Regions from separate parts of the Sphingomonas sp. NPDC079357 genome, predicted to be linked through region 1. Evidence: riboswitches for the same ligand, from Rfam matches in the RefSeq annotation. Region 1 holds a riboswitch; each other region holds the start of a gene.
What was found. A riboswitch is a leader RNA that binds a small molecule or an ion and turns the genes downstream of it on or off. The one in region 1 is predicted to bind cobalamin.

Region 1 (2,259 bases):
CAGCTCCGGTCGGTCAGCGCGCCCATCAGCCATGTCATGATCTCCGACGCGGCGAAGGGCGTCGGCGCGAGGCTGAGCGCCAGCGCGGTCAGCGAGCCGGTGATACTGGTCAGAATCATCCCCGCGAGCGTGAACAGGATCAGGCTGCCCGACCGCCCCGCGATCAGCGCAAGCGCCCCCATCGTGACCGCGGCGCCGGTCAACGCGAAACCAGGCAACAGCCACGTCTGCGCCGCGTAACCGAAATACAGCGAGCACACCGCCCCGAACGCCGCCCCGGACGACACGCCGAACAGCCCCGGATCGGCGAGCGGGTTGCGCAGATAGCCCTGCATCGTCGCCCCCGACATGCCCAGCGCCGCGCCGACCGCCAGCGCAAGGATCGTGCGCGGCAGTCGCAGCTCGACGATGATGATCGAGCGCGGATCGGCGGCGGTCCAGCCGTCGAGCGGCACCCACACCTTGCCCGCCGCCACCGACAGCATGGCGACGAGCAGCACGCCCACTGCCAGCAGCATCGTCGCGCGCGTCATCGTGCCGCCACCTGCGCGCGCACGGCCCGCAACCGCGCTATCGCATCGACGATCGTCGGCCCGCCGCAATTCATCAGCCGCCCGGCGAACGGCGCGATCGTCACGCGCGTTCCCAGCCGCCGCAATGCGCGATGCCGCTCCATCCGCTCCCCCGCCCCTTGCGCGGCGGCGACCGACAGCACGACGCGCGGCGGATCAGCGAGCAGATATTCCAGCGGCAAAACGTCCCAGCGCTTCAGCCCATAGCCCGCGCTCGCGTTGCGAAACCCGGCCAGCCGCAGCATTTCGTCGGGCAGCGTCCCTGCCCCCGGCACCAGCCCGCCCGGCCCGAAGATGACCGCCGGCACCGGGCGCACGGCGGCGGGATGTGCGGCCGCGGTGATCCGCCCGGCCAGCGCCGCTCCCCGCGCGGGATGCCCGATCGCGTCCGCAAGATCACGCACCTGCTGTGCGCTCTCCGCGATCGAGTCGGGCAGCGCGAATTGCCGCAGCCTGATATGCATCCGCGTCAGCGCCGCGACCGTGGCAGGCGCGACATGCCCGCTCGCCACGACCAGATCGGGACGCAACGCCACCACTTCCTCCGCCGTCCCCGAGGTCGCCGGAAAGCGCCGCGCCCAGGCGATCGGCACCGAGGTGGCGCGCGGATCGTGCGAATAGTGGCTGACCGCCGCGATCTGCGCCGGATCGGCGACCTGCATCAGCATCGCGTCTAGACAGGGGTTAATCGACACGACGCGCGGGGCTCGCGCCGGTGCCGCACCGGTCAGCGCCGGCACGGCCAAGGCGACCGCCGCCACGCGCACAATTCGAGAATATCTGTCGCTCAATCCGTCATCCCCACGCCGACCCGACCCGTTCGTCGTCGCGCGGGAAAATTCCCGATCGCCCGGCACACCCCGTCCGCGCGAAGGACAACCGCGATCGGGCAGGTCTCCTGGCTCCCGGGTCGTCGCCGTTCGCCCGGCCTTCCCGGAACGCACGCGATCCAGTGGCACACGGGGGGCGAGCGGCTCGCCGGTCACAGTTGCGGGGGCAGCTCCGGATCGTTGCCTACCGGATTCCCTCACCTGATCGCATCGCCGGGCCTAGCCGTCCGCCAGGGCGCGGGCAAGCGCCGCCAGCAGCGGCACGTCGACCGGCGGCATCGGCAGCCGTGCCAGCACCGGCGGGCGCTCCCAGCACAGCGCCTCCGCCGCCAGCGCCCGCGGTTCGCCACGCCACGCGACGCAGTGATACAGCAGCATCGTCACCGGCATGTCGGTGGCAAAGCCGAGCGGCATCAGCGCGTCGACTGCCACCCCGATCGCCAGCTCCTCGTCCAGCTCCCGAACCAGCGCAGCGGCGGGATGCTCGCCGGGCTCCACCTTGCCGCCGGGGAATTCCCACAGCCCGCCATGGCGTTTGTCGCGCGGACGTTGCTGCATCAGACAGCGCCCGTCCGCATCCACCAACGCCGCGGCGACCACCAGCATCGCTTTCGATCCTTCCTTAACCTGCCGCGGCTATCCTGCCGCCCATGCCACGTCCAGCCGCCCGCCGCTCCCGGTCCGACTTGCTTCGGTCGCTCGCCCGACAGTCGCGCGGCGCAACGGTGGTTGAATACGGGCTGATCGTCGCGCTGATCGCGCTCGCCGCGATCGGCGGCATGTCCGCGATCGGCCATCCGGTGACCGGGCTGTTCGCGTCGATCAACAGCAATCTGACGATGGTGCGTTAGCGCGCG
Region 2 (2,259 bases), on a different contig from region 1:
CCAGCTTCCACGGCGACCACAGCGTTTCGGGCTGTGCCAGCCATCCCGGCTTCGGCAGGCTGCCTGCGGTCGTCGTCGGCAATAATGTCGTCATGGTCAGTACCTTCTCGCAATCGTCGGGATTAAAGCGCGCCGCTCGCGGACCAGCGCGCAAGTGCTGCGCCATGCGGCTTGATGAATTGCTCTTCGGCAAATCGGCCCTGCTCGACCGCCAGCCGACTGCGTTCCTCGCGATCATAGACGATGCGCGTGAGCGAATAATCCTGATAGGTCAGGCTCGGCCGGTATTGTTCGGCGGCGACTGAATTGGCATTGTAGATCTCGGGCCGATAGATTTTCTGGAACGTCTCCATCGTGCTGATCGTGCTGGCGAGTTCCAGATCGGTATAATCGCCGACCAGATCACCGATGTGATAGAAGGCCAGTGGCGCGACGCCGTGCGGCGGCATGAAATATCGCGCGCTCATTCCCATTTTTGCGAAATAGCCGTCGGTCGGGGAGATATCGGCGGTGCGATATTCGACGCCGAGGATCGGATGGACATTCGCAGTGCGCTGATAAGCCTGCTTGCTCGACACGCTCAGGCAGATCACCGGCGGCTTGGTAAAATTGTCGCGATAGGCGGCCGAGGTCAAAAAGCGTTTGAAAAGGTTGCCGTGCAGATCACCGAATTCTTCAGGCGGGCGACCATGGCCGTTGCTTCGTGAATGCTCCGGCAACACGACGCTGAAGTCGTAATCGCGGATATACGACGAGAAGTTGTTGCCGACCATGCCGTCGGTGCGGGTGCCCCTGCGCCGATCGACCACCGCGGTGTGCAGAATCTCGATCAGCGGAAAGGCATCATCGGCACCACCGTCCGCGATTTGCAGCGCGGCCGAGATGATCCGCAACTCGACCTTATATCGGTCTCCAGCCGGATTATCCCAATGCATCAATGAATTAAATCGATGATCGATCATCGCGAGCGTCTTGCGCAGATTGTCCTGACGACACGCGCCGCGCGCCAGGTTCGCGAAATTGGTAGTGATGCGGGTATTGTCGGCGGGACGATAATCCTCGTCGAAGGCGATGCTGCTGATCGTGAACGTGAAGCCGCTATTCGTCATGACTCACCTGCTTGTACGGGCAGGGATCACGGAAGAGCGCGCCAGGCGTGATCCGGCGTGGGCGGCGATACGCCACGCGCCATGCGTCGAGCGCGATCCGCCGGAGGAACCCCCGTCCGAGGAACGTTATAGCGTCGGAGGCAGGTCTCCTGGCTCACGGGTCAACACGGTGGCTCCGGCCTTCCCGGGCGCCTCGCGGGCGCCCAGTGACACGAATTGGAGCCGCCGCTCGCCGCTTACAGTTGCGGGGGCAGCGCCGGACTCTGCCCCGAAAGGCATCACCGGCTTCCCGTCTTAGCCCCATCGCCACGCCTGGGATGAGGAACCTCGACGAACGGGTTGGACACGATCGGCGACACGCTGTCAACAGTGATATAAAGATATCCTTATGTCTTGATATCCAGCAACCCGCCCGGCCAGGCTTTTGGAGCGACCGGGTGACGGTCCATTTCCGCGATCCGACGACACTGGTCCGCCCCGCCAGCGGGTCGCCCGACCCACTGCGCGGCGTCGTCCCCGCCGCAAGCATATTGACCCGCCCGCATGCCTGTCCGAAGGCACGGATCATGCGCTTCTTTTCCGACAACGCCGCCCCGGTTCACCCTGCCGTGCTGGGCGCAATCGCCGCGGCCGACATGCTCGACACTGCCTATGACGGCGATCGCTGGTCGAAGGCGCTCGACGAACGTTTCTCGGCGCTGTTCGAAACCGCCGTGCGCGTGTTGTGGGTGCCGAGCGGCACCGCCGCCAATTGCCTCGCGCTCGCCGCCTTGTGCCCGCCGCACGGGTCGGTGGTCTGCCACCGCGAGGCGCATATCCAGAATGACGAATGCGGCGCACCCGAATTCTACACGCATGGCGCCAAGCTGCTGCTGGCCGAGGGCGCCGGCGCCAAGCTGACCCCCATCACCGCCGCGGCGGTGCTTGATCGCCAGCGCTATGACGTCCACCAACAGCGCCCGCACGCGCTGTCGATCACCAACGCCACTGAATATGGCCGCGTCTACACGCCCGCCGAGGTGGCGGCGCTCGGCGCGCTGGCGAAAGAGCGCAGGCTCGGCTTCCATATCGACGGCGCACGCTTCGCCAATGCGGTCGTCTCGACCGGTGCGTCACCCGCCGACCTCACGTGGCGCGGCGGGGCGGATGT
Region 3 (2,259 bases), on a different contig from region 1:
CGCGGCGCTGTTCCTCCTCGACGCGGCGGGCGGTGCGCGCCTCCTCGCGGAGCCGCGACGCCGCCTCGCGATCGACGGCGCGCTGCTCGGTACGCGCGAGCGCGCTGGCGACCCGTTCCTGCGCGCGCCGTTCGCGCTCCCCGGCGCGGCGCGCCGCGCGTTCCTCCCAATCGTTCATGCCGCCCCTCGTCGAAAGCGCGGCGTCAAAGCGCCACGCGTCGATCAGGTCAAGTCAGCCGACATCCTCGACCTGATCGAGATACGCGCCATAGCCCTGCGCTTCCATCTCCTCACGCGGCACGAAGCGCAGCGCGGCGGAGTTGATGCAGTAACGCAAACCTCCGCGATCGCGCGGTCCATCCTCGAACACATGGCCAAGGTGGCTGTCCGCGCCCGCCGAGCGCACCTCGGTGCGGACCATGCCATGCGTGGCGTCGTGCAGCTCGGTGACGCGCGCGGCGTCGATCGGGCGCGTAAAACTGGGCCAGCCGCAATGCGACTCGTACTTGTCGGCGGAGGCGAACAGCGGCTCGCCCGAGACGATATCGACATAGATGCCCGCGCGCTTGTTGCCGAGATACTCTCCCGTGCCGGGCCGCTCGGTCCCGCTCTGCTGCGTCACATAGAATTGCTCGGGCGTCAGCTTGGCCAGCGCCTCGTCGGTCTTCGTGTAATCGGTCATATGCTTGTCCTTGATGTCGGCCGGCTGGGCGGCGGGGCCGGGCTGCGCGGGAGATGGGGTCTGCGCCTCGCCGCCGCAACGGCGCCGCGATTGACCCGCGCTGCGCCCCCGGCTAGGGCGCGCGCCGCGACAGGTTCCCCTTGACCGGGGATCAAAAGGGAACGGGTAAACCCCGGCTGCCCCTGCAACTGTAAGCGGCGAGCCCGCGCGCCACACGCCATTGGCCCCACCGGGCTGAGAAGGCGGCGCGCATCGGCGACGACCCGTGAGCCAGGAGACCTGCCTGTTCGTGATCGTCCTTCGCTCGGCCAGGGTGCGCCGAACGGACGGGAAGGCCGCACGGGGCAAACCCGGCGGACGAACCCAGCGTGACGATAATCACCGCCGTGGGCGGTCGACGCCGCGGGTTCGCTCGCGCGCGGCGACACGCCCCCGGCTTCACGTCGTCACAAGGGGTTATCAACAATGTTCCATCGTCTCGCCGCCCTCCCGCTGCTCCTCTGCTCGACGGCGGCGTTCGCGCAGGAAGCGCCGCGTCCCGACGCTGCCGCGACCGATACCGGCGCCGACATCGTCGTCGCCGCCAACCGCGCCCCGGTCGAGGCCGATCGCGTCGCCGCCTCGGTCACCGTGCTCGACAAGAACGCGATCGACCGCGCGCAGGATCTGTCGGTCGCCGACCTGCTGCTGCGCACGCCCGGCGTCTCGCTGTCGCGCAACGGCGGCTATGGCACCAGCACCTCGCTGCGCATCCGCGGCGCGGAGGCCGACCAGACCGTCGTCGTCATCGACGGGGTCAAGATCAACGATCCGTCCTCGCCCGGCGGCGGCTACAATTTCGCCAACCTGCTGATCGGCGATGCGTCGCGGATCGAGGTGTTGCGCGGGCCGCAGTCGATCCTGTGGGGCAGCCAGGCGATCGGCGGCGTCGTCAACATCGTCACCCCGCTGCCGACCGCCACGCTCGAAGGCAGCATCGACCTCGAGGGCGGCTCGCGCGAGACGGTCAGCGCGCGCGCCGCGCTCGGCGGCACCACTGGCCCGCTCGCGTGGCGCGTCGGCGCGCAGACCTTCACCACCGACGGCATCTCCGCGCTGGCGGCGGGCACCGAGCGCGACGGCTACCGCAACCAGAATGTGCAGGCGCGCGCCGTTCTGACGATCGCGCCCGGCATCAGCGCCGACCTGCGCGGTTCCTATGCCAACGGCCGCAACGACTTCGACGGCTTCAGCGGCGACACCCCCGAATATGGCCTGACCCGCGAGTTCGTCGGCTATGCCGGCCTCAACATCGACCTGTTCGACGCGCGGCTGCGCAACCGCTTCGGTTATGGCTACACCGACACCGATCGCGACAATTACAATCCTGATCAGGTGCAGCAGACGCAGACCTTCGCCGCGCTCGGCCGCAACCATCGCCTCGAATATCAGGGTACGCTCGCGGTCACCAAGGGCGTCGACGCGGTGTTCGGAGTCGAGAACGAGGTCAGCCGCTTCAGCACCGCTTCCTCCGACTTCTCCCCACCCTATGCGCTCGGCACCCCGGCCGGCGGCCGCGCCGAGCTGACCAGCTTCTA

Region 2: another riboswitch for cobalamin. It lies ahead of ACI2JO_RS16330 (putative oxygenase MesX); the one in region 1 lies ahead of ACI2JO_RS15550 (ABC transporter substrate-binding protein).
Region 3: another riboswitch for cobalamin. It lies ahead of ACI2JO_RS05625 (TonB-dependent receptor plug domain-containing protein); the one in region 1 lies ahead of ACI2JO_RS15550 (ABC transporter substrate-binding protein).

What each region holds. Positions count from the first base shown of each region.
Region 1 is NZ_JBJDOM010000005.1:174,203-176,461, reverse strand. It holds gene ACI2JO_RS15555 (FecCD family ABC transporter permease) at 1-533, opposite strand, end outside; gene ACI2JO_RS15550 (ABC transporter substrate-binding protein) at 530-1,363, opposite strand; cobalamin riboswitch at 1,443-1,622, opposite strand; gene ACI2JO_RS15545 ((deoxy)nucleoside triphosphate pyrophosphohydrolase) at 1,622-2,008, opposite strand; gene ACI2JO_RS15540 (Flp family type IVb pilin) at 2,053-2,253, shown strand.
Region 2 is NZ_JBJDOM010000006.1:125,871-128,129, forward strand. It holds gene ACI2JO_RS16325 (methionine synthase) at 1-94, opposite strand, end outside; gene ACI2JO_RS16330 (putative oxygenase MesX) at 123-1,109, opposite strand; cobalamin riboswitch at 1,231-1,454, opposite strand; gene ACI2JO_RS16335 (threonine aldolase family protein) at 1,676-2,259, shown strand, end outside.
Region 3 is NZ_JBJDOM010000001.1:1,199,179-1,201,437, forward strand. It holds gene ACI2JO_RS05615 (hypothetical protein) at 1-178, opposite strand, end outside; gene msrB (peptide-methionine (R)-S-oxide reductase MsrB) at 233-682, opposite strand; cobalamin riboswitch at 797-984, shown strand; gene ACI2JO_RS05625 (TonB-dependent receptor plug domain-containing protein) at 1,148-2,259, shown strand, end outside.